Regions from separate parts of the Paenibacillus sp. JZ16 genome, predicted to be linked through region 3. Evidence: predicted binding sites of a transcription regulator. Region 3 holds the regulator's gene; each other region holds the start of a gene.
What was found. Region 3 encodes Rex, which represses fermentation and respiration genes when NADH is low (regulators of the CRP and FNR family bind a similar motif). Its sites were predicted from a motif close to TTGTGAAATATTTCACAA; they were not measured.
Positions count from the first base shown of each region.

Region 1: the regulator Rex is predicted to act here: its motif matches at 4,629-4,646, upstream of BJP58_RS17650 (TorD/DmsD family molecular chaperone).
Region 2: the regulator Rex is predicted to act here: its motif matches at 2,048-2,065, upstream of BJP58_RS18055 (cytochrome ubiquinol oxidase subunit I).
Region 4: the regulator Rex is predicted to act here: its motif matches at 6,452-6,469, upstream of BJP58_RS21510 (DUF438 domain-containing protein).

Region 1 is NZ_CP017659.1:3,857,362-3,865,634, forward strand. It holds gene BJP58_RS17640 (TetR/AcrR family transcriptional regulator) at 1-407, shown strand, start outside; gene BJP58_RS17645 (efflux RND transporter permease subunit) at 454-3,663, shown strand; gene BJP58_RS17650 (TorD/DmsD family molecular chaperone) at 3,741-4,418, opposite strand; gene moaA (GTP 3',8-cyclase MoaA) at 4,760-5,764, shown strand; partial or broken gene mobA (molybdenum cofactor guanylyltransferase) at 5,910-6,565, opposite strand; gene BJP58_RS17665 (MFS transporter) at 6,713-7,993, shown strand; gene BJP58_RS17670 (glutamine--tRNA ligase/YqeY domain fusion protein) at 8,142-8,273, opposite strand, start outside.
Region 2 is NZ_CP017659.1:3,955,012-3,963,284, reverse strand. It holds gene ade (adenine deaminase) at 57-1,859, shown strand; gene BJP58_RS18055 (cytochrome ubiquinol oxidase subunit I) at 2,147-3,550, shown strand; gene cydB (cytochrome d ubiquinol oxidase subunit II) at 3,537-4,553, shown strand; gene cydD (thiol reductant ABC exporter subunit CydD) at 4,553-6,433, shown strand; gene cydC (thiol reductant ABC exporter subunit CydC) at 6,430-8,226, shown strand.
Region 3 is NZ_CP017659.1:7,022,044-7,030,316, reverse strand. It holds gene BJP58_RS31560 (AAA family ATPase) at 1-1,394, opposite strand, end outside; gene BJP58_RS31555 (hypothetical protein) at 1,387-1,920, opposite strand; gene BJP58_RS31550 (cell wall elongation regulator TseB-like domain-containing protein) at 2,185-2,703, opposite strand; gene BJP58_RS31545 (amidohydrolase) at 2,735-4,036, opposite strand; gene BJP58_RS31540 (redox-sensing transcriptional repressor Rex) at 4,011-4,676, opposite strand; gene dinG (ATP-dependent DNA helicase DinG) at 4,739-7,615, opposite strand; gene BJP58_RS31530 (hypothetical protein) at 7,786-8,273, opposite strand, start outside.
Region 4 is NZ_CP017659.1:4,758,040-4,766,312, forward strand. It holds gene BJP58_RS21480 (response regulator transcription factor) at 1-622, shown strand, start outside; gene BJP58_RS21485 (ABC transporter substrate-binding protein) at 794-2,086, shown strand; gene BJP58_RS21490 (hypothetical protein) at 2,113-2,805, shown strand; gene BJP58_RS21495 (carbohydrate ABC transporter permease) at 2,832-3,779, shown strand; gene BJP58_RS21500 (carbohydrate ABC transporter permease) at 3,769-4,626, shown strand; gene BJP58_RS21505 (FAD-dependent oxidoreductase) at 4,661-6,016, shown strand; gene BJP58_RS21510 (DUF438 domain-containing protein) at 6,557-7,813, shown strand; gene BJP58_RS21515 (DUF5381 family protein) at 8,149-8,273, shown strand, end outside.

The DNA of each region.
Region 1 (8,273 bases), 3.2 Mb from region 3:
GAATCACCGCTGATCACCAGATTCAGCTGCTCGATGATATTGTGGACAGTATTCTGCGCAGACGGCCCGAGCCCCTGATCCCAATGGAGGCGGTGGGGCAATTGGGCCAATTATGCCAAACCGACATTCGCACAACTCGTCACCCGCTCATCGTCATTAAGGCGATGAAGAATGAACTAAAGAAGATTCAGGTAGAGACGGATGTCCGGGAAGATGCAATGGAGTCGCTCCATATTATGGAGAAGGAACTGCTTGCCATCCAGCCCAGCCGAGCCGTTCTGAAAGGAATGCTTGCTAACTTGGAAGGGATCGAGGACCTTGAAGCATTGTATAAGGAGCTCAAGGGCAACATCATTACTGTGCTGGAAAGCTATCTTACACCAGGTGGAATTATGCAGGAAAGTTAGTTTTAGTTAGAGACATAGAGTTTTGGAGAGGAGAGAGAATCGCCTAATGAAAGGAATTATCAATTTCTCGCTGCGCAACAAGTTTGCGATCTGGCTGCTGACCATCATCGTCAGCTTCGGTGGGTTATACAGCGGACTGACGATGAAACAAGAAACCATTCCGGATATTAACGTCCCGTTCTTAAGTGTCACCGCGATCTATCCGGGCGCCGCTCCTGAAGGGGTTGTGGAGGATGTTACCAAACCGCTCGAGACGAGACTTCGCAATATCGACGGCGTCAAGACCGTAACCTCCACTTCCATGGAGAATGCAGCCAATGTCATGGTTGAGTTTGATTATGGTAGTGATCTGGACAACGCTACGGCTGCTGTTCGTGAAGCCATTAACGAGGTAAAGCTGCCCGACGACGCTCAGAAACCTACCATATCCAAATTCAGCATGAGCTCCATGCCGGTTGTCTCCCTAAGTATTGCGAACAAAGACAACATGGCATTGGATGAATTGACACGCATCACAGAGAATGACATCGTTCCGGAGCTGGAGGATTTGGACGGCGTTGCTTCCATCCAGGTAGCCGGACAATTCGTGAACGAGGTACAGCTTAAGTTTAATCAGGACAAACTGAACGAGCTTGGCTTGACGGAGGATACCGTTAAAGGTATCGTGCAGGGTTCCGCGCTGTACGTTCCGCTCGGCATGTTCGAAATGGACAAATCCCAGAAGGCCGTGGCTATTGATGGCGGCATTATCGGCATTGACGATCTGAAAAATATCGCTATTCCGGTTGTTCCGGGCGGCGGCGGTGCAGCTGCCGGAGCCGGCGCTCCGAATGCCGGGGCAGGTCAACAACCATCGCAGCAGCCTTCCGGTGACGCAGCTGGGGCAGGCCAACAAGGCGCTCCTGGATCCGGTGCAGCTGCAGGCGGAACAAGCGGTGCTCCTGCCGTTCCAACCGGCATTCCAACCGTAAAACTCAGCGAGATTGCCAAAATTGAAGTTATTGGAACCTCGGAATCCATCTCCCGCACCAACGGGAAGGAATCGATCGGTATCCAAATCGTGAAAGCCAACGACGCCAATACGGTGGACGTTGTCAATCAGGTGAAAGACAAGGCAGAGGAATTGAGAGGCCTCTATCCTGGCATGGATCTGACGATCATGCTGGACCAAGGCAAGCCGATTGAAGACTCTGTTCATACGATGCTCTCCAAGGCATTATTCGGCGCATTGTTCGCCGTTCTGATCATAATGGTCTTCCTGCGCAACATCCGTTCGACAATTATATCGATTATTTCGATCCCATTGTCCTTGCTGATTGCTGTGCTCTGTCTGAGACAAATGGATATCACCCTGAATATGATGTCACTCGGTGCCATGACCGTTGCCATCGGCCGGGTTGTCGATGACTCGATCGTCGTTATCGAGAATATCTACCGGCGCATGTCCCTCTCGACCGAGAAATTAACGGGCCGTGAGCTCATCAGCGCCGCTACACGCGAAATGTTTGTACCGATCATGTCCTCCACTATCGTAACCATCGCGGTATTCCTGCCGCTTACCCTGGTCAGCGGTATGGTCGGAGAGCTGTTCATGCCATTTGCATTGACGATGGTCTTCGCACTGCTCGCTTCCCTGGTCGTAGCGATCACGCTCGTGCCCGCTATGGCGCACAGCCTGTTCCGCAAAGGCTTGAAGAACAAACATGATCATGCGGAGAAACCGGGCGCAATGGCCCGCGGGTATCGTTCCATTCTGAAATGGACGCTGAATCACAAAGCCATTACATTCCTGGCAGCCATCGCGTTGTTGGCAGGAAGCTTGTTCCTGACGAAGTACCTTGGCGTTAGCTTCATTCCGGAACAGGAAGACAAATATGCCATGGTGACTTATTCTCCTGAGCCCGGCGTCATGCTGGAGGATGTGGAGGAACGCGCATTAAAAGCGGAGAAATTGATTCTGGATCAACCTGGAGTCGAAACGATGCAGTACTCCATCGGCGGAAGCAATCCGCTTGGTATGGGATCAGCGAATTCCGGATTGTTCTATATTATGTATGACCCGGACACGAAAAACTTCGAAGATGTTAAAAAAGCCCTTGTCGAGGATCTTGCCAAGGAAGTACCGGACGGTACTTGGTCCAATATGGACATGGCAGCCGGCGGCTTTGGCGGCGGCCAGTTAACGGTTAACGTCTTTGGCGATTCTCTGGAGCAGATCAAGCCGGTAGCTGATCAAATTGCAGAGCTTGCCAACAAGGATACAGCCACTTTCGAGAATGCAGAAACCAGCTTGTCCGAAGCGTTCGAGCAGTATACGCTGGTTGCTGACCAAGAGAAGCTGAGCTCCCTTGGCCTGACCGCAGGACAATTGGCAATGAAGCTGTCTCCCGTACGGGAACGTCCGGTCTTGACCGAAGTCAAAATTGAGGACAAGACTTACAATGTTTACATTGAAACGGACAGCAAGACCTATAAGAGCATCAAAGAAATCGAGAACGAAACCGTCACCTCTCCACTCGGTATCGAAGTGCCGATCAAGGACGTGGCCAAGGTGGAAAAAGGAACGACTCCTGACTCTATTATGCGCATCGACGGGAAAATGGTTGTGACCGTCACAGCCGATATCCTGTCCAGCGATGTTGGGTCGGCCTCCACTAACCTGGAGACTGAAGTGAACAAGCTTGAGCTTCCAGACGGCGTATCCGTCCAGTTCGGAGGCGTTACCGAGCAAATCAACGAAACCTTCGGACAGCTTGGACTCGCCATGCTGGCAGCCATTGCGATTGTATACTTTGTGCTTGTGGTTACATTCGGTGGCGGTCTCGCACCGTTCGCCATCCTGTTCTCGCTGCCGTTCATTGTCATCGGAGCCATTATCGGTTTGCTTGTTACAGGCGAGACACTGAACGTGTCTGCACTCATGGGCGTACTCATGCTGATCGGTATCGTCGTGACCAATGCGATTGTATTGATCGACCGCGTGATCCATATGGAACGCGAAGGCATGAGCACCCGCGAAGCCCTGCTTGAAGCCGGCGCTACCCGTCTTCGTCCAATTCTTATGACGGCACTCGCAACGATCGGCGCTCTCCTGCCACTCGTATTCGGTTGGGAGAACAGCGCAGGCATCATTTCGAAAGGACTTGGCATCACGGTTATCGGCGGTCTGATCAGCTCGACGCTGCTCACACTCGTGGTGGTACCTATCGTGTACGAGTTCCTGATGAAGTTCAGCAAAAAAAGAATCGAAGATTAATTAGAACATCAAAGCCCCGGCTTCCTACATTAGGAGGCTGGGGCTTTTTTTGATGACTATGATATGGTCCTGGCTCGCTAATGTACCAGCACAGCTTCCCTGGAATGCTTCCACGTCTTCAGCATGTTCAGATCCTGTGCGAGGAACTCCTCGAGCAGACTGAATACCGACTGATAAAGCGGGCTTTCCGTGGAGCCTTTTAGATCCTTGCAGAGGGATGGCACCCATGACAACAGATGCTCCTCCAGAAACTTCTCTTGAACCTCCATCAATTGCAGCATGCTATGTTCACAATACGTATTGTTCAGCATACGGTCATGAAGCAGTGTCATAAATTCCAGTTCAATGGCTATATGATCGTCCGCTTCCCCGTGCAGTTTATTAAAGGCAACACCGACGGATGCATAACAATCGGCTAAATCCTGAGCGCATCCATCCTTCGTGTAATGAGACTTTGCCGCTTGACGCTGTTTGGACTGCTGAAGCAATCGGCGGTATTCCGCCCCTTCGTATTCGCAAATCCGAACCAATTCCTCAGGTGAGCGTCCACATAAATAGGTCATCAGGTCCGTACCGGCCTTCGAACACTCCGCAGCCTTGCTTATTCCGCTTCCGCGGCTCCATTCCGCAATCATAGACAAGCTGGGCCAATTGCCCAAAAAATCGATGAGCAGCTCGTAGACCGTACCCCGGTTTTCAAGCCATCTGTGACAGACGTCAGGCACCTCCAAAGTTTGAACAGGTGATATCGCCATATCGAACCTCCTATTGGTAACCTTTCTTGTTGGATGTGATATCCTTGACAGTATATCTTAGATGAACGTCTAATGAAAGCAGTTTGAAATGATTTCCGAAAATTTCGGAAAAATCAGGAAACTTTCGGAAATCTAGAATGTCACTACTCGCTTTCAAGGGGAGAAAGCTTTTGTCCACAGCTTCAATATACTGGATCCCGAAAGCGTTTTCTGTGATACTTCTCACAAATCCTTGAACTTATCCACGCAGCTTGTCCGGCTGACATGACCCTTACAATGCATTGACTCCCGTTCGGGGAATGGCTACAATGTGACCATGCATGCTATAAAGGGGGATTTCCATGATCGAACCGCTTAAAGATTCTTTCGGTCGGGTCCATGATTATATTCGTATCTCGGTGACAGATCGATGCAATCTTCGTTGTGTCTATTGTATGCCGGAAGAAGGGATGGAATTCCAACCTCCCGATCAGATTATGAGTTATGAAGAGATCGCAGCGATCATGCGCGTCCTTGCCCCAATGGGTGTCTCCAAAGTACGCCTTACCGGCGGCGAGCCGCTGGTACGCAAGGATCTGGAATCCTTGGTCCATATGATTGCTTCCATTGAAGGAATTCAAGATATATCCCTGACTACCAACGGGATCATGCTCCCCTCCAAAGCTCACCTGCTTAAGGAAGCCGGACTTACCCGAATCAACATCAGTCTGGATTCGCTTCATGAGGATCGCTACGCGCGCATTACGCGCGGCGGTCAAGTGCGTAAAGTGCTGGAAGGCATTGAAGCCGCATATGAAGCCGGCCTGGATCCCATCAAACTAAACATGGTGTTAATGAAGGGCTTCAACGAAGACGAAATTCGCGACTTTATCGCGCTGACGCTCGATCGTCCCCTACATGTCCGCTTTATTGAATACATGCCGATCGGGCAAGCGTCCGATGCCTGGCGAGATTCGTATCTGCCGCTCAGCCGGGTATCCGAAGTGTGCCAGGAGGCGGGTTGGACCATTCAGGAAGAGCAGGGGCCATCCGGCAACGGACCTTCACGAAATATGAAGGTGGTTGGAGCTACAGGAACCTTCGGTCTGATCCATCCGGTCAGCGATCATTTCTGCGATTCCTGCAACCGCCTCAGACTGACGGCTGACGGCCACATCAAGGCTTGCCTGTACTGGTCCGACGAATTTAACGTGCGCCGCGTCGTCGATGATCCTTCCGCGGTGGCAAACCTGTTCCGCAAAGCGCTGGGTTCCAAACCGTTGAATCATGAAATGGCGCTCGCGCTCGAGAAAAAAATGCAAAGCCATACCCCAACCGTCCGGCGTATGTCACAGATCGGCGGATAAACCGTCGGCTGTGCGTATAATAGCCGAAGGCAGTCATATGGTTGATATTAAAATCCCCGCCAAGCATTTAGCTGGCGGGGTTTTTTTTATGATGAATACCGTTTCGTCGTGCTTTTGCACACCTTTATTCAGCTATAGAAATCTACTATCTATCCTCAGGCAAGTCCGCATTCATCAGGCCGCCTGCTGCCTCGTATTCCCCAGGCGTGTTCATATTAAATAAAATTTTGCGCGGATCAAGACCCGTAATTGCCTCTAATTGCTCCTCGTGCACGAAGACGGCATTCAGCTCCTGCACCCACTCCACCATGCGAAGTTGTCCCTTGTTCAGCCTGCGTTCAAGGCCTTCTACGATTTCTTTGCGATATGCCGCAAGCAGCGGATGCACCCTGCCTTCTACAACAGGAATTACAGCATCGGCGGTGAGCTGCTGATTCGCCAGATACAGCAATCCCCGAAGGAAACGCTCATGGATATGGGGCATGTCGCACGCAGCGACCATATTCCATGTGCTTTGGGATGACTTGAGCGCTGCATGAAGACCCGCCATCGGGCCTTGCCCGACATAACGGTCGGGAATGCATTCCAATCCGAGAAATTGATAAGACTCGGGGTATTGGTGGATAGGATGACGCGGCCGCTAACCCCGTCAAGCGCCTGGACCGTTCGCTCGATCAAACTCATTCCCTGCATGGGCAGAAGCGCCTTGTTTCTTCCCATTCTCCGGGAGGCCCCGCCTGCAAGTACGATACCCGTCACCTGATCCGGCGAAAAGCCGACATCTATGGGTTGACCGCTCATATATTCTACCAGCCTTTCTTACACGTTGTAAAAAAACTTGATTCAGTTTATAGGTTAATAACCAGAATAATGGAAAATCATTTAAAAGTTGGTTTGTATCCCTTTTCAATGCGTGATACATTGAAAGGGAAAGCGGCTATTTTTTCGATGCCGCGATTGTGGATTGTATTCGGTTTGAAAGGAATGACCTACTTGCGGAATATGGACAACGCCCAACCTTCGCTGATATCGCTCAAGCTGTTCAACTTCTTCATTTACGGAACCATGGTCATCTTCACCGGTTTCTTCCAGTTATATTTGCAAGACATCGGCATGAGCAAAATTGAAATCGGCAGCCTGATGGCGATCGCGCCATTTGTGTCCATCTTCGCCAATCCGTTCTGGGGGTTCTGGGGTGATCGGGCGGCAAACATCAAGCGGATACTGCTGATCATGATGACCGGTACGCTGCTGCTGGTTCAGCTTGTATTTCAAGCGAATACCTATGCAATGATATACATGACAATGATTTTCTTTTATTTCTTCCAGACTCCGATGTTCTCGCAGACAAATTCGCTGATTCTAACCTATATTGAGGGGACGCAGCAAAAGTTCGGCTCCTTCCGGCTATGGGGCTCGCTCGGATGGGCGCTGACGGCCATCGCTGCAGGGCCTGTCATCGATCGGCTCGGGTCAGGGCGCATCGCCATCGTGTTCTCGATTATGCTGCTGGTGGCGGCCGTGTTCATGTTTACGCTGCCCTCTATCCAGAAGACGACAGCATCGGCATCGGTCAGCCTTAGAGGACTCGGTAGACTGTTTCTGAACTCCTATTTTGTCTGTTTTATCCTGTTAGGCATTATGGTATCCATCCCGAACACAGCTAATAACACTTTTATGTCCCTGTACATCCTGGAGCTTGGTGGTACCAAGCAGATGGTAGGCCTTGCGATCTTCTTCTCGTCGATATTCGAAGTGGTGATCTTCATTCTGTTTGACCGCTTCCTGAAACGAAAAATCAATGTCTTGGTCGGCTGCCTAACGATTGTCAGCCTGCTCTTCGCCCTCCGCTGGCTGCTGATGGCGGAAGCCAACAGCGCGCTGGAGGTGGCCTTCATCCAGCTCCTGCACTGCGTAACCTTCGGCGGCTATTTCTATGTCGGCGTGCAGCTGACGATGCTGTTTGTACCAACGCCGTATCGCGCTTCCGGACAAGCGATCTATACCTTAAGCTGGAGCGGCATATCCGGCGTCATCGGCGGTCTTGCCGGCGGCTGGATGTTCCAGAACTTCGGGGCGCAGATCATGTACTTCACCGGCACGATGCTTGCCATTGTGGGTGCCATCGGTTTTGGCTGGATGTGGTACAACCTTCGCAAGCACGGGTATCAGCCACTGCATCCGGACGATCTCGATAGCGACGAGATGGAGGAATACGCTGCGAGTTAGACCGTGGTCCTGTACCAAGCCGTTCACTAAGATGGTATTATCGTAAATATAACAAGACTCGAATGAATCCTGTAACGGAATCTTCGAGTCTTGTTTACGTTATAGAGCACAGGAGACTTCTTAAACGCGCCTATACCATTATCTTGATTTAGTTCTTCGGAAGCTGGAACGAGCTCTTCAGGGAGACCACGCGGTTAAATACCGGACGTCCTGGCTGCGAATACTTCGAGTCGACGTTGAAATATCCATGGCGGAAGAACTGGAACTTGTCCTGCGGCGC
Region 2 (8,273 bases), 3.1 Mb from region 3:
CGGATCGATTTTGTATTCTTACCGTTCATTAAAAAAAAGGGGAGCGTGCAATCATCATGAGTTCAATCCAGAGACAGAAACGATACGAGGTCAGCCGGCAGCTGGGGAAGGTTGCCTTAGGACAGGAGCCAGCCGATCTGGTCATCAAGAGCGGCACGCTGGTAAATGTGTTTACAGGCGAGCTTCAGGAGCGAGTGGACGTGGCCATGGCCTCCGGGCGCATTGCTTATATCGGCAACGCGGATCACACGATCGGGGAGGGGACTCGGGTCATCGAAGCGAATGGCCGATATATCTCGCCGGGCCTGCTCGACGGCCATATGCATGTGGAGAGCACGATGCTCACCGTGACCGAGTTTGCCAAGGCGGCTATCGTTAGCGGAACGACAGGGGTATATATGGATCCCCATGAGATTGCCAACGTATTCGGCATGGAGGGCGTGCGCTGGATGCACGAGGAAGGGCAGCAGCTGCCGATGAAGGTGTTCACCACCATACCTTCGTGTGTGCCGTCAACCTTCGATCTGGAGGATGCCGGGGCGCAGCTGGGCGTAGCCGACATTGAGGAAGGGCTGACATGGCCCGGTGTTGCCGGGCTTGGCGAAGTGATGAATTTCCCGGGCGTCGTGTATGGCGATCCGACCATGAGCGGGGAGATCGAAGCCACGCTGCGTGCAGGCAAGACGGTGACCGGGCATTTTCCGGCAGAGGACGACCGGATGCTGCAGGCATATATGGCAACCGGCGTAAGCTCCGACCATGAGACGGTAACCCGGGAGCAGGCTTTGGAGAAGGTTCGCCTCGGCATGCACCTGATGATCCGCGAGGGTTCGGCTTGGCAGGATGTGAAGGAAGTTGTTAAGGTCATAACGGAAGATAAGGTGCGCACAGACAATATTTCTCTGGTTACGGATGATGTGTATCCGCAGACGCTGTTGAGACTCGGACATATGAACCATGTGGTCCGCCGCGCTATGGAAGAGGGCGTGGACCCGGTTACGGCGATCCAGCTGGGAACGATCAACGTGGCTCGTTATTTCGGGATGGACATGGAGCTTGGCAGCATTTCACCTGGCAAAACGGCGGATATATTGCTGATTGATGATCTGTTGAGCATGGTCCCTTCCGTTGTGATCACGGATGGCGAAGTGGTTGCAGAGAACGGCCGACTCGTGAAGGCGTTCCCTGTATATCAATACCCGGAAAAAGCCTTTAACTCGGTCAAACTGCAGCGTTCGCTTACTGCGGATGACTTTCTGCTGCGCAGCAAATTCGATGCAACTCGCACGGAAGTGAACGTGGTGCGCGTCATCGAGAACAGCGCCCGTACCGCTAAAATGACGGCGGTGCTCTCCGTGGAGCAGGGCGTCATCCAGCCAGACCTGGATCAGGACGTGGTTCAGCTGGCATGCATTGAGCGCCACGGCACGACGGGACAAATCTCGCTCGGTTTTGCGAGCGGCTTCGGACTGAAGTCCGGCGCAGTTGCGTCCACGGTAGCGCATGACAGCCACAATCTGCTTGTGATGGGCACAAATGCCGAGGATATGGCACTCGCGGCGAATGAGCTGGCGGCGTGCGGTGGCGGCATGATCGTAGTACGGGACGGCAAGGTGCTGGCGAAGGTGGCGATGCCGATTGCCGGTTTGCTGGCGGACCGTCCGGTTGAGATCGTAGCGGAGGAGGTCGCTGCCTTGGAGGAAGCTTGGAAGGAGCTCGGATGCTACATTCATGCCCCGTTCATGACCTTCTCGCTCATTGCGCTGCCGGTGATTCCGGAAATCCGCATAACCAACCGCGGGATCGCGGACGTAACGGAATTCAAGCTCATCGAGACCGAGATTGGCGCGGTTCAATAAGGGCGCAGATACACCGAAGCAGGCTGGCCTTCATGTCAGCCTGCTTTTTATATTGTAAATACAGGCTTTTAAATCGCGAGCAGAGGCAGCGAGTCCTTTCCATTTTCCTCGATGTGCACAAAATCGCAATTCACTTAGTGATTTTCGTCACAAATTTATAACTTTTTGCTCCAGTTTCAGTCCTGATATTGTGATGTTTATCACAATCCTTTAGGGCGTGGTCTGCGACAATACAAAAAGAATCAAATTTGAAGTGATCACGTGAGCTAAAGGAAGGGGTATCTGATATGGATCCGGTTATGCTGGCGCGAATTCAATTCGCATCGACAACCATTTTTCACTTTATTTTCGTACCGTTGTCCATCGGGTTGGCGTTTCTGATTGCCATCATGGAGACGATGTATGTTGTTAAAGGCCAGGAAGTCTACAAGAAAATGGCGAAGTTCTGGGGAAAGCTGTTCCTGATTAACTTTGCGGTCGGGGTTGTGACAGGGATTCTGCAGGAATTCCAGTTCGGCATGAACTGGTCGGATTACTCAAGGTTTGTCGGGGACGTATTTGGCGCACCGCTTGCCATTGAAGCATTGCTGGCGTTTTTCCTAGAGTCGACGTTTATTGGACTGTGGATATTCGGTTGGGACCGTTTATCAAAGAAGGTCCATCTGCTTAGTATCTGGCTGGTGTCCTTCGGCACCCTGATGTCCGCATTCTGGATTCTGGCAGCGAATTCGTTCATGCAGCGTCCCGTCGGATTCGAGATGAATAATGGGCGGGCGGAGATGAATGATTTCTTCGCACTGATTACGAACGGTCAGCTGTTGGTGGAGTTCCCGCACACGATCTTCGGGGCACTGGCAACCGGGGCGTTCCTCGTTGCAGGTGTGAGTGCCTACAAGCTGATGAAGAAGCAGGATCTGGATTTCTTTAAGAAATCATTTCACATCGCCATCGTGATTGGCCTCATTACCTCTATTCTGGTTGCGGTATTCGGTCACCAGCAGGCGCAGTATTTGGTGGATACGCAGCCGATGAAGATGGCCGCTGCGGAGAGCCTGTGGGAAACGAGCGATGATCCTGCGCCTTGGACGGTCATTGCGGCCATCGATCCGGATAAGCAGGAGAACACGATGGAGTTTAAAATCCCGTATTTGCTCAGCTTTTTGTCCTACAGCAAGTTTTCCGGTGAAGTCATCGGGATGAAGGAGCTGCAGGCGCAGTACGAACAGCAATATGGTCCTGGAGACTATATTCCGCCGGTTCGTACCACCTTCTGGAGCTTCCGGATTATGGTGGCCGCTGGCAGCGTCATGATTCTGCTGGGATTGTACGGAGCGTGGCTGATGCTGCGCAAAAAGGTCGAGAAGGCCGGCAAATGGTTCCTCAGACTGATGCTGCTCGGCATTTCGCTGCCGTTCATCGCCAATACGTCGGGATGGATCATGACGGAGATCGGACGCCAGCCTTGGACGGTATTCGGACTGATCACTACGGAGAACAGTGTTTCACCGAACGTCAGCGCAGGCTCGATCCTGTTCTCGCTGATCATGTTTACTGCCATTTATGCGGTGCTGGCAGCCGTTATGGCGTATCTATTTATCAAAGTCATTAAGAAAGGACCGTATGCGGCGGAGGAAGAGGACCACCACGCAAGCGATCCGTTTAATAAGGAGGGCTACAATGCTGTCTCTTAACGAACTGTGGTTTGTGCTCGTTGCCGTCTTGTTTATAGGGTTCTTCTTCTTGGAGGGTTTCGACTTCGGGGTCGGGATGTCCACGCAGCTGCTGGCCAAAAATGATACCCAGCGCCGGGTGCTGATCAACTCGATCGGCCCGTTCTGGGACGCCAACGAGGTCTGGCTGCTGACGGCGGGCGGCGCCATGTTCGCCGCCTTCCCGAACTGGTATGCGACGCTGTTCAGCGGCTTCTACATTCCGCTTGTCTTTCTTCTGCTGGCCTTGATCGGGCGCGGGGTGGCCTTTGAATTCCGCGGCAAGGTGGGCGATGTTCGCTGGAAACGGGTGTGGGACGGTGCGATCTTCACCGGCAGCGTGCTTCCGCCATTTCTGCTCGGCGTTGTCTTTGCCTGCCTGATTCAGGGGCTCCCCATTAACGAGGAGATGCAGCTGCATGCCGGATTGTTTGATGTTGTGAATGGCTATACTGTGGTTGGCGGACTGACGATGGTGATGCTCTGCCTGCTGCATGGCTTGATGTTCACAACACTGCGCACGATGGGGGATCTTCAGGAACGGGCGCGCCGTATGGCCCGGAGACTCCTGCTTCCCGTAGCGGCCCTGTTCGTGGCATTCGGGGTGATGACGTATTTCATGACCGATATCTTCGTGAAGCGTGGCGTGGCGTTAACCGTGCTGCTGGTGCTGGCTTTGCTCGCATTCCTGCTGGGCGGATATTTCATGAACATCAAGCGGGACGGCTGGGCTTTCGGGATGACCGGGGCGGTTATCGCCCTGCTGGTAACGTCCGTGTTCGTGGGCTTGTTCCCGCGCGTGATGGTCAGCTCCATCCATTCCGCATTTGACCTGACTATTTATAATGCGGCCTCCGGACCGTATTCCCTCAAGATTATGACGATTGTGGCGGTCACGCTGCTGCCTTTCGTATTGGGCTATCAAATTTGGAGTTACTTCGTTTTCCACAAGCGGGTACATGAGAAGGAGCATTTGGAGTACTGATGGGAAAAGATCTGCTGGGATACAAAGGCGCCAAGACGGTATTCTTCCTTGTCGCCGTATGTACCCTGGCACAGAGCATGGCCATCCTCCTGCAAGCCAAGTGGCTGGCGGAAGCCGTATCCGCCCTGTTTGCGGGATCAACGCTGCAGGAGCAGGGGGAGACCATTGCCTTGTTCCTGCTTGCATTTCTGGCACGCCACGGCATCTCGGCTGTGCAGCAAGGATTCGCACAGCGCTTTGCCGAGGAGACGGGCACGAGCCTGAGGAAGCAGCTGCTGGATGAGCTGTTTCGGAATGGGCCGTCCTTTGTCCGGTCGGAAGGAACGGGCAATGTGGTTACGCTTGTGCTGGAGGGCATCGGCAAGTTCCGCAAATATGCGGAGCTGACCATACCGCGTTTGATGGGGGCGAGCATTACCCCGGCGCTGGTATGGCTGTACGTGTTCATGACGGACCGGATATCAGGCATTATTCTGCTGGTGACCATGCCGATTCTGATCGTATTTCTCATCCTCGTAGGGCTTGCCGCGAGAAAGCAAACTGAGCAGCAGCTGGATTCCTACCGAATGCTGTCCAATCATTTTGTGGATTCGCTGAGAGGGCTCACTACCCTGAAGTTTTTGGGACAGAGCCGTAAGCACAGCGAGAGTATACAGCAGGTCAGCGAGGGATATCGTGCAGCTACCATGCGGACGCTGCGCGTGGCGTTTCTGTCGTCCTTCGCACTGGATTTCTTTACGATGCTGTCCGTGGCATCTGTTGCGGTAAACCTGGGCTTGCGCCTCATAAACGGCAGCCTGGAGCTGCTGCCCGCGCTGCTCATCCTGATCCTGGCACCGGAGTATTTCCTACCGGTGCGCATGGTCGGGGCGGACTTTCATGCCACGCTGGACGGCAAGCAGGCAGGGGAAGCGATGCAATCCATGATTCAAGAGGCCCGGAAAGGGCGTTTGGGTGGAATCTCGGGTTCTGTTGCTGCGGAGGGTTCGGTCAATGGAGCAGGTCCATTCGAGCCAACTGGAGCGCTTGAAACCCCGGCGGCAGGAACGATGGAACGGACCTCAACGGGCTTAACATTTAAAATTCAAAATAATTTCTCTAATTCCAGCCTCAGACCGCAGCCGCGATTCCAATGGGATCACCAAAGCGTGCTGGAGCTGTCCGGAATCGGCCTCAGGCACGAAGAGTTGGGGCCGGCCTCCTTGGAGGATGTCAGCTTCCGGATACCGGGTCAACGCAAGATCGGCATCGTCGGGGAGAGCGGGGCCGGCAAATCCACGCTCATCGAGCTACTGGGTGGATTTATGGCGCCTACATCTGGCGTGATGGAGCTAAACGGCGTGAAGCTGGAGGACAGAAACCGGCGGGCGTGGCGGACCGAGGTCACCTATATGCCGCAGCAGCCGTATTTATTCGGTGCTACCTTGGCGGATAATGTGCGCTTCTATGCACCGGAGGCGTCCACAGCGCAAGTCGAAGCAGCGGTAGAAGCGGCGGGACTGTCAGATCTGGTGAAGAGCTTGCCTGGCGGACTTGAAGAGATGATCGGCGGCGGCGGGCGCGCTTTAAGCGGCGGTCAGGCACAGCGCGTGGCCTTGGCCAGAGCGCTGCTCGGCGACCGGCGGGTTCTGCTGCTGGATGAGCCGACGGCCCACTTGGATATCGAGACGGAATACGAGCTGAAGGAGACGATGCTTTCCCTTTTTCAAGATAAGTGGGTATTCCTCGCGACGCACAGACTGCACTGGATGCAGGATATGGATTACATCATCGTTCTGCATCAGGGGCGGGTGGCGGAAACGGGAACCCATGAGGAGCTTATCGCTCGGCAAGGCGTCTATTATGGGTTGATTACATCGCAGATGGAGGGAGTACAATGAAGCAGGAATCGTGGTTTCGGCCTTATGTAACGGCAAACTTCTGGCGCTTTCTGCTGATTGTGTTGCTTGGTGTGCTCACGATCCTGTTCGCCGGGATGCTGATGTTCACATCCGGGTATTTGATCTCCAAGTCCGCCCTACGGCCGGAAAATATCCTGATGGTATACGTGCCGACCGTAGGGGTTCGGACCTTCGGCATCGGACGCGCGGTCATCCATTACGTGGAGCGCCTGGTGGGGCATGACACGATTCTCCGCATCCTGTCCCAGATGCGCCTGCGGCTGTACCGCATTCTGGAACCGCAAGCCCTCCGTTTATCCTCCCGGTACCGCACCGGGGATCTGCTGGGCGTGCTCTCCGATGATATCGAGTATTTGCAGGACGTCTATATTCGTACGGTCTTTCCATCGATTGTTGCGCTTGTGTTATACGCCGGGGTCATTCTGGCCGTCGGCCTGTTTGATCCGGCATTTGCCCTTCTGCTCGCGCTGTATGCAGCCGTGCTGATTCTGGTACTGCCGCTCGTTTCCCTGCTGCTCACCAAGCGGAAGAACCGGGAAATGAAGCAGGCCCGAAGCAACCTCTACCAGAAGCTGACCGACGCGGTACTGGGCATTCATGAATGGTATGTCAGCGGCCGGCAGGCGGAATTCCTGACCGGATATGAGGCGGATGAAGCGGAGGTCGACCGGACCGATCGCTCTCTCAAGCGCTGGTCGCGTCTTCGGGCTTTTATCGGCCAATGCGTGGTTGCCGTGACGGTGGTATCGATGGTGTATTGGTCAGGAAGGCAGTATGCGGACGGCTCGATCGATGTTACGCTGATCGCGGCTTGCGTGCTGGTTGTGTTCCCGTTAATGGACGCATTCCTGCCGGTATCCGAAGCCGTGGAGCGGATTCCGCAGTACGGCCAATCGGTCGCAAGACTTCAGGCGATAGAAAGCGCCGAAACATCTGAAGGGAAACGGAATCGGGGTCAACAGCTCAATAAGGGAGAGATCGAATCTGTCATAAGCAGCGGTGTCCAAGTGAAGGCGGATGGCGTCAGCTTCCGTTATGATCAGGCGGCAGGCGGCAAATCCGGGCTGGAACGATCCGGTATGAATGGGGAAGGGGCTACGTTAACGGATGTATCCCTGGATATTCCTCCTGGGGCCAAGGTAGCCATTATAGGGCGTTCAGGTGCTGGCAAATCCACCCTGCTGCAGCTGATTCAGGGTGTGCTGGCACCCTCAGGGGGCAGCCTGACTTTAGGCGGAGTGGATTCCGTGCGGTTTGGCGATGAGATATCTTCCGTTATTTCGGTGTTGAACCAGAGTCCGCATTTGTTCGATACGACGCTAGCAAACAACATCCGGCTCGGACAGCCGGATGCCACGGAAGCGGAAATACGGGACGCGGTTGCATTGGCACGGCTAGAACCGTTGGTGGCTTCCCTTCCGGAAGGTCTTCGCACCCGAATGCAGGAAGCCGGGCAGCGTTTCTCCGGAGGAGAGCGCCAGCGTGTGGCTTTGGCCCGAATCCTGCTGCAGAAAACACCCGTTGTCATTCTGGATGAGCCTACGGTCGGGCTGGATCCCAAGACCGAGCGGGAACTGCTGTCCACCATATTCGCCAGCCTGCAGGACCGGACCTTGATCTGGGTGACGCATCATCTGGTCGGCGTGGAGCGCATGGACGAGATCCTTTTCATGGAAGACGGTCAAATCGTCATGCGGGGTACCCATGATGAGCTGATGCAGCGATATCCGCGGTATCGGAACCTGTACCGTTTGGATCGTCCGGCGATATAGACAGCGATAGCGATTTGCCAGCAGAAGAACCGGCCTTTTCAGGAGGG
Region 3 (8,273 bases):
TGTTCCAAGAGATTCTTGGTGCGGTTCATTAACTCTTCCAAAATCACATTATTCTCTTTCATTAACTCTTCAGTTGTTACCATGTTCATGTTAACAATGCCCAGCGACGTCAAACCTGACTTCATCATCGTCTCCACGATGTTCAGCGATTGCTCAAAGTCATTGCTTGAGCCTGTGCTTCGGCCTCCGTAAAAGATCTCTTCGGCGGCCGCACCGCCAAGCGCAATCATAATTTGCTCTTCCAGGAAGGTTTTCGTGTATAGATATTGTTCCTCCTGCGGATTATGACGAACATAACCTAGCGCTTTACCACGCGGGCTGAGTGCAACTTGCTTCACACTGCCGGGACGCACAAGCTCTGCCATAATAGCATGTCCCAATTCATGTATGGCAACGCGCTTCTTCTCTTCCAAATTCGATTCACGGTCGGAACGCTCACCCATCATTACCTTGTCAATCGCCATGGACAAATGACGCTGATGGATAAACTGTTCATTCTCGCGCATCGTGTAAATGGCCGCTTCATTCATGACGCTCTCGAGTTGTGCGCCCGAGAAGCCGTATGCTTCTTCGGCGATTTTCTCCAAGTCGACATCTTCATGCAGCGGCTTATTGCCCGCATGCAGATTCAAAATATGAGTGCGTCCCTTCTTATCCGGCAGATCGACCTGAATGTGACGGTCGAAACGCCCTGGACGCAGCAGTGCGCTATCCAGCATTTCTTTCCGGTTTGTCGCGGCAATTACCAGAATACGAGGAGTATCCTGCGAATAGATGCCATCCATCTCGGTTAGCAGCTGATTCAGCGTCTGGTCGTACTCGCGCTGCTGGCCGCCTTCGCGTTTACCGCCAATGACATCGATCTCATCGATGAAGATAATGGCGTTTTGCTTGTTTTCCTTTGCCGCACGGTTACGGGCATCCTTGAACAAATCCCGGATGCGCCCTGCACCAACACCGACATACATCTCAACAAATTCACTGCCGGATGCAGCGACAAAGATCGAATCGGTGTAATGGGCAGCGGCTTTAGCCATCAACGTTTTCCCTGTTCCCGGAGGCCCGGTGAGAAGAATGCCCTTCAATGGACGAATCCCGAATTTCTTAATGTCTTCATGACGAATCAGAAAATCCAGTGCTTCACGCAGCTCTTGCTTCGCATTATCCTGCCCGCCGATTTCTTCGAACGTCAGCTTGGCAGGTCCGCTCTTTTTCCGCTTCCGCTCATTCGCTGCGCCTACTGCGATGCCGCCCTTCATCTTCGCGATAAACAACAAGCCGCCTACAAGTGCTGCAGCGATGAGCAGGGGCACGATGTTCACGCCGACAAACACAAGGAATACCAGCAAAACCGGAATAAAGCCTAACATGATTTCTTTAGCTAATTTAGGCATGATTCCACACCTCCATGTTGCCAGACTGACGCGGCAAGATTATAAATTTACCAGACTTGCCGTCTGACAAGCTGACATAGACGTTGGTGTCATCAATCGTTGCTTTTGCTTTCAGATTCGGAGACTGGGCAGCAAGCTGCTCGAGCGATGATTGAATATCGGTATACTGCTTATTATCCATCGCTTCAGCGACTGACAGCATCGCCTTCTCCCACCATTGATCCAGTGCTTCCGAGGAATGATCCTCCACCTGGATTTTCAATTCCCGATTGCCAATCACAGACTTGCCTTCCTTCTTAATATGCTGGACCAAGCCTTGCAAATTTGTATCCGGAGCCAAATCAAGATTCAAAGTAACGGTATTCTGTTTAATATCTATATGTGAATCCTTCACGCCGTCATATTGTGACACAACATTGGCCAGCGGATTTTGCAAAGCCATCTGCCGATACAGAAACCATCCGCCAAAGAGAACCGATGCTGAGATCACGACAGTCAGCACGATAGGTACAATGCGTAGTTTCATGAAGTTCCTCCTTCATTTCTGTATGAAATTTTGTCTATCATGTTGCAATACAATAATACATATAACAACGATATATAGGGATGCATGTAGTTTATATGCTCATTTTGTACAAGTATGAGTATATCACATCTTATATACTTTTTCATGCATGTCTGTGAAAATATTTAGAACAGTTTTTCCATATTATTTCTGAATACGCTTACAATTATAGAGAAAATAAGAGAGGAACCCGCGAATATTAAAGGGCCCCTCTCTACTTCTTATTTATTGATTTGGAAGAATAATGTCATTACCGATGGTGTTACCGTCTTGAAAACGATAAAACCGATAACCGCGCTGACCGTTGTGTTCATACTGCAGCTGCCAGGCATACTCGCCCTCATACATTCCAGGCAGCAGCCGCTTAATTTCTGCGCCAGGCAATTCGTTATAAATCTGCTCCCGCATCTGGTCTTCTGACAACCCCGTATTCAACAAAACGGATTGGACAGCGTCGGCACCTTCAACAGGTACGTTGTCATCCGTAAATTTCACCCATACCATACGATCTTGATTGTCCTGATCCTTCCCGCTTATCACCCAATAGTTATTGTCCTCGCCCCACACCGATTTATAGGTCTTCCCGGACGTAACCAATTGGCCATGCTGTTTGGCGGCAGCAATTGCCATTCTTTCTTCATTCCAAGCATCTTTCATCACATATGAATAATAGAGCTGTAAACCAAGCAGTAACAGCAGCACGCCGGATACACTCAGCAATATCCACTTCGTTTTTTTCTTCAAATCCGTCTTCCTCGCTCCCCTTGATTATTCCCTAGAGGGTTGTAAGACGCTCAAAGGCACGCTGCGCTTCCCGGCGGATACGTTCCTCATCGAGAGTGAGACTCGCGCCATTCTTCACTACCTGCTTGCCGTCAACCCATACATGCTCTACATCCTTCGCACTGGCGGAGTAGATAGCATGAGAAATGTAATCCGTCTTCGGAAGGAAGTGCGCCTGATCCGTGTTCAGTGCGATCATATCTGCCTTCATGCCTACCGCAAGCGTACCAATATCCGTAAGGAAGGCTGACTTGGCTCCATATTCTGTACCCATCCGAAGCGCTTCGGATGCTGGAATTGCGGTTGGATCCCCGCTTACTCCTTTATGGATCAGTGCGGCCAGCCGCATCTCTTCAAACATATCCAGATTATTATTGCTGGCAGGTCCATCGGTACCCAAAGACACGGTGACCCCGGCTTTCAGCAGTGCAGGCACGCGAGCGATGCCGCTGGCAAGCTTCAAATTGCTGCCTGGATTATGCGAAACCATAACTTGATGTTTGGCCAGAATTTCGATTTCTTCATCGGTCAGATGGACGGCATGCGCAAGCAGCGTTGGACGGGAGAACATGCCAAGCTTCTCTAGATGGGCAACAGGGCGAAGTCCGTAGTCATTTACGTTCTGAGCTACTTCCGTTTCCGTTTCGGACATATGCGTATGCAAAGGCAGATTCAAATCATGTGACGCTTGCACGAATTTTTCGATGAAATCCGGCGGGCACGTATAGGGTGCATGCGGTGAGATCATCGTCGTAATTCTACCGTCAGCCTGACCATGCCAGTCTTTCGCGAATGCAACCGCCTCTTCCAGCTTCTGCTGCTGCACCTCAGGCGGACATAATCCGATGACACCGCGCGTCAGAACGCCGCGCATGCCTGAGTCCTCCACTACCTTTGCAACCTGATCCATATGATCATACATATCCACAAATGTCGTGGTTCCGCCTTTAATCATCTCCAGCACGGAGAGCGAGGTTCCCCAGTATACATCGTCGGCCGTGAATTTGGCTTCCATCGGCCACATTTTTTCCTGAAGCCATACTTGCAGTGCCAGATCGTCGCCATACCCGCGAAGAAGCGACATGGCCGCATGTCCGTGCGTATTCACCAATCCAGGCAGGAAAAACAGATGGGTTCCGTCGATGATTTCTGTTCCCTCTTGGACAGTCGGCTCTTCTTCACCCAGGTAAGTGATCCGGTCGTTCTCCACGACCATATATCCGTGTAACACGGATCTGCCTTCCTCTAGTACCGCAAACGTTCCGTTTTTAACCATCCACTTCGTTGTCGTCATGTGCTGCATCCTCCTTGCCGTTATCCAAATAATAGGCCAAACTCTGCAAATCCGTAGTAAAATCTGCCGTATGGATCCGGATATGGGGTGGAGCTTTCAGGATGGTCGGCGCAAAATTCAGGATAGCCTCGATGCCTGCCGCGATTAGTTGATTCGCTACATTCTGCGCCTCAAAATCCGGAACGGTGATAATCCCGATACGAATGCCGTACTCATGAACCGTCTTCTCCAGTTCCTCCATCGGCTGTACGACCAAATTGTTAATTTTCATACCAACTTTGGGAGAATACGAATCGAAAACCGCCACAATCTTCATATTGTCCTTCAGAAATGCATTGTAATTCGATAATGCATGTCCAAGATTACCGGCCCCAATCAATGCGACATTGATCTTCTGGTCCAGCTTTAGAATCTGGCGAATTTTCTCGATCAGATAAGATACGTCATATCCGATCCCTTTCCGTCCAAAATCACCGAAATACGCTAGGTCCTTACGAATTTGAGCAGGATTGAGGTCCAGTTTCTGCCCCAGTTCCTGGGAGGAAACCGTGGAGACCTCCCTTTTCTGAAGCTCATTCAAATAGCGCAAGTATACAGGTAATCTGCGGACCACGGCTTCCGAAATTTTTTCCGATTTCATGCATGCTCCCCCTAATAATAGGTTAATAACTACATTTGTTTGTGCTCGTTCATGGTTTCACTTTATTCAGCTTGGTTCCCTATGCCTGCCTCTTCCTGCAGCCATTTCGAAATTCGGGGAACGATCCCCTCTGTCGGCATGTGCTCCATCTTCGGTCCAGGCAAGGAATATAAGAAATACTTCCCGTAATAGGATTCAATGACCCGAGTATCGTAAACGATGACAATCCCCTTATCCTGCGCGGTCCGTACCAGTCGGCCAAATCCCTGTTTGAAGCGAATGACCGCTTGCGGAACCGAAAGCTTCATGAACGGGTTCTTCTTCTGCTGCTGCAGAAGCTCGCTCTTGGCTTCGACCAGAGGGTGATTCGGCGGCTGGAACGGCAGCCGGACGATGGCAAGGCAGGTGAGCGCCTCACCGGGTATATCTACTCCTTCCCAGAAGGAGCTGGTGCCCAGCAGAACCGAAGCGCTGCTATCCTGGAATCTCCGGATTAACTTGGTACGGCTGGTTCCGTCCATCCCTTGTCCCAGTACCGTAATATCGCTGGATCCCAGCGCCTCCTTCAAGGGCTCATGCACCTGACGCAGCATGCGGTACGAGGTGAACAGGACAAGCATGCGACCGTGCGTTGCGATGGCCGTATCAGCCAATGATTGCACAAGTGTATTCACAAAGAGTGCATCCCCGACCGAGCCCTTCACGCTCGGAAAATCGCGCGGCACAACAAGGAGAGCCTGCTCCCTGTAATTAAACGGGGACGGCAGCAGGACCGTGTTCAGGTTGCCGTTATCTGCCGCTTCCTGAAGACCCAAGTTCTCGATCATGAACTGAAACGATTTGTCCACCGACAAGGTCGCCGATGTCAGGATCACGCTTTGTTTTTTGTCAAAAAACAATTCCTTTAAGTGGGTGCTGACGTCGACAGGCACCGCATAAAGCTGCAGCGATTTGCCGCGGAAGTTGCCGTTCGCCTCCATCCAGTAAACCGTGCCCTCATCGTTCAGGGACATGAAGGTCCTCAGGTCCTCGCGGTGTGCCGCCAGGTCCTTAAACAGACCCGATAGGTCTGTTAACAGACTGTCCGCGCTGTAGTCGTCCAGATCTTCCTTCATTTCGGCAATCAGCTTGTCACCCTTGCGAACGACATCACCCAGCGTCAGATGGATTTGATGCTCCAGCTCGGCCAGCGAATTCCAATCCTTCGGCTTCTTCAGCGGCGATAAGCGAAGCGAGAATTGACCGGCATCCCCCGGAGTCGCGTCTCCGCGCTCCGGAAGAAGTCCGAACAATTGGTCGCTGAGCCGGTCCCAATTCTCTTTGACGGTGATCAGATCCGGATAAATCCGGTCGATGATGGAAGACCACTCGACAGCCTTCTCATGGGACGACGCTTGCAGCAGCTGGCGAAGAGCCGGAAGCTGACCGCTTCGGCTGTCTTTGTACATACGGGTCAACGTATGGACAACCGAAAAATATTTCATCTGCAAGCCAAGGTGCTTGCCCGCGACGTCCTCCAGATGATGCGCTTCATCGATGACGAGACGCTCATAACTCGGAAGCAGCTGGTGATTCGCTTTCACGTCGGTGAACAGCTTCGAATGGTTCGTAATGACAACATCCGCGATGCCCGCTTCATGTTTGGCCCTGTGATAATAGCATTTGCGGAACCATGGGCAGGCACGGCCCAGGCAGGAATCCGAATCGCTGGAGATGGTCTCCCAGAAATCCCCTCCACGGCCGCCAAGGTTCAGCTCCTCATCATCCCCGTTCTCCGTCTGGGTCAACCAAACCAGCATTTGCGCTGCGGTGATCACATCTTCCTTCGGGGAATGAAAATCTCTTCTATTTATTTTATGTTCAAATTTTCTCAAACACAAATAATGGCCTCTTCCCTTGAAAATAGCCGCTTTAAAAGGAAAAGGAACAACCTGGGTGAGCAGGGGAATATCCCGGTCACGCAGCTGTTCTTGAAGGTTGATCGTATGCGTGCTCACCATAACCTTCTGTTCCTGCTTCACGCTTTGATAAATCGCCGGCAGCAAATACCCGAGGGATTTGCCTGTTCCCGTGCCGGCTTCGATCAATAAATGTTTATTGTTATCGAGTGCCTGCATCACTTCCTGAAACATCATGTCCTGGGCATCCCTGCTCTCGTAATGAGGCAGCGTTTCCTTTAGACGTTCACGGACATCATTCATGTATTGCTCAAAGCTTACATCAGCCAAGGGATTAGGCTCCGTCTCATCCCTGGCAGGCGTTATATCGTTCCAATCGTCAACGGCCAGGGCAAATTGACGATAGTACGTATGGGTGTCTCCGGCTTGTACTGCCTGGAGCTCCCTGTCGGCACGGATGCCGTCAAAGAACCAGGCCAAGTCGCTGTCCTCGTCGGCAAACAGGTCGCTTAACCGCTGCACGGTAAGCAGAGGAAGCTCATCGATCTCCTCCAGGCATTTCAGCAGCGCATAGGCTGTGGCAAGTGCATCGCTGTCCGCCTGATGCGGACGGTCATGCTCCAGGCCGAAATGAGAGGACACCATCCCAAGCTGATAAGAAGGAAGCGAGGGAAAACATATTTTTAAGAAGTGCATCGTATCTAGAATTCGGCCGCTGAACGGTAAATAGCCGCAGCGATCGAGTGCATTTTGCAAAAAGTTAAAATCAAAAGCGACATTGTGCCCAACCAATACAACATCGTCGAGCATGGGCACGAGTCCCATCATCATTTCTTCCAATGACGGAGCATCCGCTACATCACTGTCGGAAATGCCGGTCAAACCGGTAATAAAAGGAGGGATCGGAATCCCGGGATTGACATAGGTGCCGTATACGCGGGAGATGCTTCGATCCTCTTCGATGATGGCCAGTCCAACCTGAATGATCTCATCTGCTGACTGGTTGCCCGTGGTTTCAAAATCCAATACGGCAAATTTCATTTCGATAAAATCCCTTTCCTCCAGACTAATTAACAGCATACCAGAAGTTGCGGGTTTTGAACATTCCGGGTACAAAATCCCCGCTCTCCTCCGTTAGCTCCATACGGCAAAAAGCGATACCAAAGTCTCAAGGATGAGCTCTGACATCGCTTCTTGTTTTGGCTTGATTTTTACAGCAAAGAGATCAATTGGCTGCCGTACTGGAGTTCCCCTCGATTCTGCTTGCAGACCTCCAAATTGATAATGGGGTCAGGAAGCGTCGGGTCGCTGTGAATCGCCAGTGCGAAATGCTCCTCGGCCTTCCCTTGCTGTCCATTCAACACCTCGATGCATCCAAGCGCATTGTAAATCATCGCCCGCATCTTTTTGTTGTCTGCCAGGGGCAGGATGGACACCAATACATCGGATGCCGGTATGGTTTGCCCCAAATAAAGATGGGACATCGCAATATACAGCTTGATCAGAAGGCTATCCGGAAATACGGTGGCGGCCGCCTCAAACTGCTGTATGGCCGGCTGGAACATCAACAACTTGTAATAACCTTGACCGCGAATAAATGCATCAAGCTGCAATTCAGGCGCTTCGGTCGGTGGAAAAACAGGAGGCGAGGCGGCACTCTCGCGGAAGATGGCCATCTTCTCTTCAAAATGGAGCCATT
Region 4 (8,273 bases), 2.3 Mb from region 3:
GGTGGATGTGCTCATTACGGATATTCGTATGCGGGAGATGGACGGACTTCAGATGGTTGAAAAGCTGCGGACCGCGGGCCATGGGATGCCGATTGTCATTATCAGCGGCTATGGAGATTTTGTATATGCTAAAAAAGCGCTGCAGTTCGGGATCGCCGATTACCTGCTGAAGCCCATAGACCGTAAGGATTTTACGGTTGCTTTGGACAAGATTCGGCTAACCTTGAATTCTTCAAATCGATATGCGGATGGGGCTGAGTCGCATAGCGAGGCGGACGGGGGGCCGCCATCCAGCGAGGGGCGCAGGATGATCCGGAAGCTGAAGGCGTATATCGCTGAAAACCCCGACGGTGATTTGCGTCTGCAGACGTTAGCGGAAATGGTGCATTTAAATCCCTCCTATCTAAGCCAGCTCTTTAAGCAGGAAGGGGGCGGCAATTTGTCCGATTATATCGCCGAAACGCGCATCCGGCGAGCCTGCAAGCTGCTTGAGACGACGAACCTGAAGGTTTACGACATCGCCCGTTTATCAGGATATCAAAGTCCTAAGCATTTTATGCTGGTATTTAAACAGCATATCGGAATAACGCCGGGAACCTACCGGGAGGAATACGGTGTGTAACACTACATAACAAATTATGTTATGTAGTTCTTTTTTTGTGGACAAGAACAGAAAAAAACTAAAAAAATCGTACCTTTTCTGAACGTTTAGTGATTTTTTATATGACCATATGTAAATATAATTAACCTCATCACAACCTTAACTTGAACAATACAGAGGGGGAAGCGGTATATGAAAAAATGGTTGACCGGTTTGTTGGCATTAACACTTGGTGTGGGGCTCATTGGCTGCGCCGGAAAAGAACAGCCGAATAATACGCCAGGTGAAGCCAGTGGCGAGAAGGTGCTGCTCAAATTTGCGACCTGGGGAAACCCGGCGCAGCTTGAGCTGTACAAAGGGCTGACCGACGCTTTCACGCAGGAGCATCCGAATATTGAGGTGCAAATTGACACGATCCCGTTTGCGGACTATCAGCAAAAAATGTCTGTGCTGGCGGCAGGCCAGGAGCTGCCCGACATTGCCTGGGTATCAGAGCGGATGGTACCGCAATTTATGGCCAACGACATTCTGGCCGATGTCACGGATATTGTTCAGGATGAAGCTTTTGACATCGATGACATTATACCTTCGACGCTTGAACTGTTTCGCCAGGACGACAAGCTATACGGACTGCCGTTTTCCACTCCGCCCAGCGTGGTGTTCTACAACGAAGATTTGTTCAAGCAAGCGGGCTTAAGTACGCCAAATGAGCTTGCGGAAAAAGGAGAATGGACGTGGGAAAAGTTCGAAGAAGCCGCAAAAACGATCAAGACGAGCGCTTCTTCACCGAACGTTTACGGAGCTAACTTTTTCCGTGACTGGAAGACTTGGATTATTCTTGCTTCGTATTCTTGGTCAAACGGGAGCGGACCATTTAATCCAGAGATGACGGAATACACTTGGAATGATCAATACGGGGTTGAAACTTTGGACATGCTGAAGCGCATGATGTTTACAGAAGGCTCGCACCCGAAGGCGGGAGAGCAGGTTAATTTTGAATCCGGGCAAATCGGCATGATTTTCGACAACTATAGCTTTGTATCCAAAGCCAGGGAAATCCAAAATTTCAAATGGAGCATTGCGCCAATGCCATCGGGCTCGAAAGGCAGCGTTCCAATGATGGGTCAGGCGGGTTACGTGCTATTTAAAGAGGGAAAACATCCGGAGGAAGCCAAGGAACTGTTGAAATTCCTTGCCGGCAAAGAGGGTGTCCAAAAAACGTCGGCCTTCTTCGTGCCGCCGCGCCAATCGGTGTTGAACTCGGATGAGTTCCTGAGCGTGGAGGGCAATCCGGATGCCGGGCACATCAAGCAGGCGGTCATCGATGAAATGCCTAAAGCAGTTGTGCAGCCGGGACATATCCGCTGGCAAAACATTGACACGGAGATTTTGACAGGCTTTGACGAGTTATTTGCCGGGCGGGGTGAACCGCAGCAAATTCAGGACGAGGTAAAAAGCAAGGTGGATGCTCTGCTGAGCAAATAGTGGAAGCTACATTAGGAGGAACGGGCATGAATCGTTTGGATAAAGCATTAAACGAAGCGCCGGGGCTGCAGCTGTTCGTCAGCCTCCCGGCCAATGACATCAAGCTTGCAGAGGCAGCCTTGGCTTCGGGCGCCGACGGTTTGAAAGTTCATATCAACGTAGGGCACCGGGCCAGCGGCAATCGCTTCGGCACGCTGGGTAGCTATGCCGACATTTTCAAGGACATTCGCTCCCGCTTTAGCGGCCCCCTTGGAATTGTGCCCGGAGGCTCGGTGGAAGAGGTAAACGCGGAGGAAATTATCCGGCTCCCTGAACTTGGCGTCGATTTCTACTCGATTTATGCCTTTCATCATCCTGCTTTTCTGCTGCAGGCCCCGGGATTGGCAAGAACGTTTGCGATCGATAGCGAGTTCGACCGGGACATCGTGCAAGGAGGCCGGACCTTCGGCATCAGCGCGCTTGAGGCTTCCATCGTTCCCGGCCATGAATATGGTACCAGGCTTACCCTTGCCGATCTGCTTCATTACCGCTGGCTTGCGGCACACGGCGGTTTGCCGGTCATTGTGCCAACACAGCGTAAAATCGGGCCGGAGGATATCCCGGCCTTGGCCGACAGCGGCGTTAAGGTGCTGTTGGTCGGAGCGGTGGTCACGGGCAATGAAGCGGAAGGCATCCGCAAGGAGGTTGCCGCTTTACGGAATGCCATCGATCGTCTGTAGAGGTGCCCCACAAGGAGGAAAGCGACATGACCACACTTGAAACGATAAAATCTGAAGGGCCCGGCCGTTCATTTCGAAGGAAGGCAAGGAAGACCAGGCCTTTAAACCGCGGAGACCATTTGGCGGGCTGGCTGTTTGTGCTGCCGATGGTGCTGGGGTTCATTCTGCTGCTGCTTGTCCCGCTCATTATGGCGCTTTATATGAGTTTTACTGATTGGCCGCTGCTGGGTGAGGCCAAGCTCATCGGATTTGAGAATTACCGAACGATTGCGGGGGACGCGGAATTTTGGCGCGTGCTGGGCAATACGCTTTATTTTGCCGTCGGACTTGTTCCGCTGAACATTACTTTGGCATTGCTGCTTGCAATCCCGTTATCAAAAAATATCCGCGGAGCCGGCTTTTTCCGGACATTGATCTTTATTCCGGTCATGACCTCGCTGGTGGTCTGGTCGATTGTCTGGAAGTATATGTTTGCCACGGACTCCGGGTTCATTAACCAGCTGCTGCGCATGATCGGCATTACCGGACCGGCCTGGCTGTACGATACCCGGCTTGCCATGCCCGTTGTTATCGTGACCAGTCTTCTGAAAAATGTCGGTTTGAATATGGTTTTGTTCATTGCGGCGCTGCAGCAGGTTCCGGCGCAGCTCTACGAGGCGGCCAGAATCGATGGCGCGGGGAGAATGCGGATTTTTTTCCGAATTACCGTACCCATGATCACGCCGACGATTTTTTTAACCCTGATGATGACCATTATCGGTTCGTTGAAGGTGTTCGGACAAATTTACGTGATGACACAAGGGGGGCCTTCTGGAAGCACGAAGGTGCTCGTCTACAACATTTGGGAACGAGCCTTTAAGCTGTTCGAGTTCGGATATGCTTCTGCGCTGGCTTATGTGCTGTTTGTCATCACCCTGCTGCTTACGCTGGCACAATGGCAGATGAGAAAAAGGTGGGTTCTGAATGAAAGCTAGTCTATTTGCTAAAAGGGGTAACCCGGCAGGCGGGAACCTGTTCCATTATCTGCTGCTGCTTGCCGTTTCGGTGGTCATGATGACCCCGTTCGTGTGGATGGTCTCGACTTCGCTCAAACAGCCGGCTGATGTGTTTGTTTTTCCGCCGCAGCTGATTCCGTCGCCGATACGATGGGCGAATTATGCGGAAGTGCTGGAGACGATCCCGTTCCATCTATTTTATGGCAACAGCGTCTATATCGCCCTTCTGGTTACCGTGGGCACTGTGCTTTTCTCTTCCATGGCGGGGTATTCCTTCGCACGAATTCCTTTTTGGGGGAGAAGCCTGGTGTTTCTGCTGCTGCTGAGCACGATGATGATTCCGAATGAGGTCATTGCCATTCCGATGTTTCTGTTTATGCGTGAGCTGGGTTGGATCAATACGCATTTACCGCTGATTATTTTGCCTATATTCGGCGCAGGCGGTGTGTTCGGGGTGTTTGTGATGCGGCAATTTTTTCTGGGGATTCCGAAGGAGCTGGAGGAGGCGGCGATGATTGACGGCTGCTCGAGGCTGCGGATTTATTCCACAATCATGATGCCGTTAGCAAAACCTGCAATTGCCACGCTGATCATTTTCACGTTTTTGACGAGCTGGAACGATTTTTTTGATCCGCTGATCTTTATTAATGACCGTAAGCTGATGACTTTGCCGCTGGGATTATCGCTGTTTACCGACGAGTCGGGGACATCGTGGCATCTGCTGATGAGCGCTTCGGTTATGGCGACATTACCACTGCTCATTGTGTTTTTCTTTGCGCAGAAGCAGTTTGTCGAAGGGGTATCCATGACGGGTCTCAAGGAATAGCGTAAATAACGCTTAAAAGGAGGAGTAAAAAGAGATGGACAGCAGGACACGGATCATGGAGGCGGACGTGGTAGTTATAGGTGCGGGGCCGGCGGGCATTGCCGCCGCCATTGCCGCCGGCAGGCAGGGGGCAAGCGTCATCTTGATTGAACGGTACGGGTTTGTCGGCGGGATGTCTACGGCTGCCGGAGTTTATCCTTGGATGACGTTTCATACACAGCAAGGGGAACGGGTCATCGGCGGTATGGCACAGGAAATTGTGGAGCGCCTGATGGAGCGAGGGGGCTCGCCCGGCCATCTTCGCGATACCGTCGGTTTCGTGAATACGCTGACGCCGTACCATCCAGAGATATATAAGGTGCTTGCCGTCGATATGCTGCGCGAAGCGGGGGTGAAGCTCGTCTCGCACAGCTTCGTTGACGAAGTCGGACGTGAAGGCGAATACATCCAGTCCGTGACCCTTACTGGAAAATCGGGGCGAATCAAGGTTGACGGGAAGATGTTCGTCGATGCGTCCGGGGATGCGGACGTCGCTTATCTGGCGGGAGCACCGACGCTTCAGGGGCGCGAAAGCGACGGGCTGTCGCAGCCGATGACGATGAAATTCCGGATGCGGGGTGTTGACGTGGAGGCGATTCGGAAGGCGATGCTTGCTGATCCCGACAATTTTTATCACAAGACGCCGTTTGCCGAACTAGAGAATGAGCGTATTCCGCTCACGGGGGTTTCCGGCTTTTATAAGGAGTGGAAGGCTGCCGAGGTCCCGATCAACCGCGATCAGGTTCTGCTGTTTATCGGGCCGGAGAAGGATGAGGTGCTGATTAACTGTACGCGGGTACAAGGCTTAAGCGCGACCGACGTCGAGGAACTGACTTTGGCGGAGGAGGAAGGGCGCAAACAGGTGCTGATGATGGCGGAATTTTTGAAATCGCGGGTGCCTGGATTTGCCGAGGCCTCCATTTCCTCGGTTGCCCCCCAGATCGGAATTAGGGAGTCGCGCCGAATCGACGGTCTGTATCGGTTAACGATGGAGGACGTGGTGACGGGACGACATTTTGAAGACGGCATTGCGAGGAGCGGTTATCCGGTTGACTTGCATGATCCGTCAGGCAAAGGGATCATGGAGGCTACCATCGAGAATGACGGTTCCTACAGTATTCCATACCGCTGCCTGGTGGCCCGAGGACCAGTAAATCTGCTCGCGGCAGGGCGCTGCATTTCCACCACGCATGAAGCACTGGCGACCACGCGCTTGACGCCAAGCTGCATGGCTACGGGAGAAGCGGCGGGCACGGCGGCGGCCCTGGCCTGCAAGATGGGAATCACCGCGGCGGAAGTCGATGCATCGCAGCTCAGGGAGATGCTGTACGCCCAAGGGGCGATTGTGTGAAGAGACGCGGGCTAGCCGCTCCGGTATAACTTGGGGCGGCTCCGTATTTTTGTAGTGTGTTTGAGGCGGACTGCTTTTTTGCATCTCCTTAAAGCTCGTTTGTAGGTTTCCTTGTTGATTCAGACGAAGAAATTCAAAAGTGTATTGCTGATTCAGAAGTACGAATAGCCTGTGTTCGGGTTGGTGGAGCCTTGGTAAAAGAGTGTTACGGATTTTTTACTATAGGGTTCGACCCCCTTCTATACATACAATAATGAAGCGACCGTAACCGGTCGCTTTTTGTTTACGGTCCCCGTAGCAATTCGGAAACAAGGGTTGTTACGTATATATGGCTGAGCGGGCTTCGTTCAGTCGTGCGGCCATTCCGTCAAGCGGATAAAGATTTTTCGAAGATGACGTATCACCTTTTCTATGTTCAATGAATCTTCATTCCCTATGTGCTTTTAATCACAAGTCACGGTGCATGAGAATGCTAGTTTAGAGAAGTAAACAGAATAGAACTTTATCTTTATATAATGAATCAAAACAGAGGTGATGAACATGAGTGAATTAATTAATAACCGTGAGGAAGGAATTTCTGCTCATCGAACTGCCCGGCTACATTTGCTCAAGGAAATCATTAAAGAGCTTCACCATGGAAAAAGCGTGGAGGAAGTAAAGTCAAAATTCAACCAAGCTGTAGGCGAAATATCGGTTGATGAAATATCGGAGCTGGAGCAAGTGCTGATGCAGGAGGAAGGAATCCCGGTAACCGAAGTACAGCGACTGTGCAGCGTGCATGCTGCGGTATTTAAAGGTTCCATCCAAGACATTCACAGAGCCCATAAGCCTGAAGAGCAGCCTGGACATCCTGTGTTTACCTTTAAGATGGAGAACCAAGAAATCGATCGACTGGCAAACTTCAAAATCGCACTGCATCTGGATCAGTTTCTTAAGGATCAAGGAGAGGCAAATCGCCTCAAATTGCTGGAGGATTTCAGTCTCCTCTATGATGTAGACAAACACTACAGCCGCAAAGAAAATTTGCTGTTTCCTTTTCTTGAGAAATACGGAATTTATGGACCGACCAAGGTGATGTGGGCAGTAGATGACGGTATCCGAATGGGCATAAAAGAAGTGAAATCCAAACTTACTCATTTTGATGGGCATGCCGAGATCGTAGTGGATCTGGCCAGACGCGTCTTAAACGAAGTTACAGAAATGATCTATAAAGAGGAACATATCTTATTACCTATGGCTCTGGAAAAGTTGACGGAGGATGAATGGCTTCAAATTGCTGCCCAAAGCGAAGAGGTCGGTTATTGCTTAATTGCGCCTGATCAACAATGGAATCCTGAAAGAGCAGCTGAGCCTGGCGCAGATCAGGGATTGGCGTCTTCTCCGCTGCAAGAGGGATATATCCGAATGAGTACAGGCATTTTATCGGTCAAACAGATGGAATCGATTTTAAATCATTTACCGGTCGACCTAACCTTTATCGATGAACATGATATCGTTCGATATTTTTCCCAGGGCAAAGAACGAATCTTCGTTCGTACTAAAGCGGTGATCGGCCGAAGTGTTCAGAACTGCCATCCTCCGCAAAGCGTTCACGTCGTCAATCAGCTCCTAGCTGATTTCAAAGCAGGTGTCAAAGATGCAGAAGATTTCTGGATCCCGGTTAAAGATAAGTTTGTCTACATTCGCTATTTTGCCGTAAGGGATGAAGAAGGGAACTATTTAGGCACGCTGGAATTCACTCAAAACATTAAACCGATTCAGGAGCTCACCGGTCAAAAACGGATACTCTCTCCGTAAGTTTATAGAGGACATCCTGACTAACGCGATCCGGCGAATTGTGGTTTCGAGCAGCCACGCTTCGCCATCATACATACTAAAGGGGCTGTCCCAAATGTCATTGTAAATGACGGAGACACGGCCCCTTTTTTCATTTAGTCAAACATAAAGAAACCGCTCTTTGATAAAATGGAGGTACCATCCAACCATAAACCAAAACGAGACGGTTTCTTGGTACATTCATCGCGCCGTTGTACGATTGGAGCCTTTATCGGTGAGGGCGCAGCTAAAGTGGTCAAAAATAGAGTTCGCTGGATTCGCGGACTATTCAAATAATTTCAGAAAGGCGTTAATTCATGAACGAGATATCTTATCGGAAATCCGTGGCATGGGGCAAAACACTTGGCAGTTTACTGTTTGTGCTGACCTGCCTGTTTCTGCTGTATGCGGCTTTTTTTATGGATACTTCCTTTATTCGTAA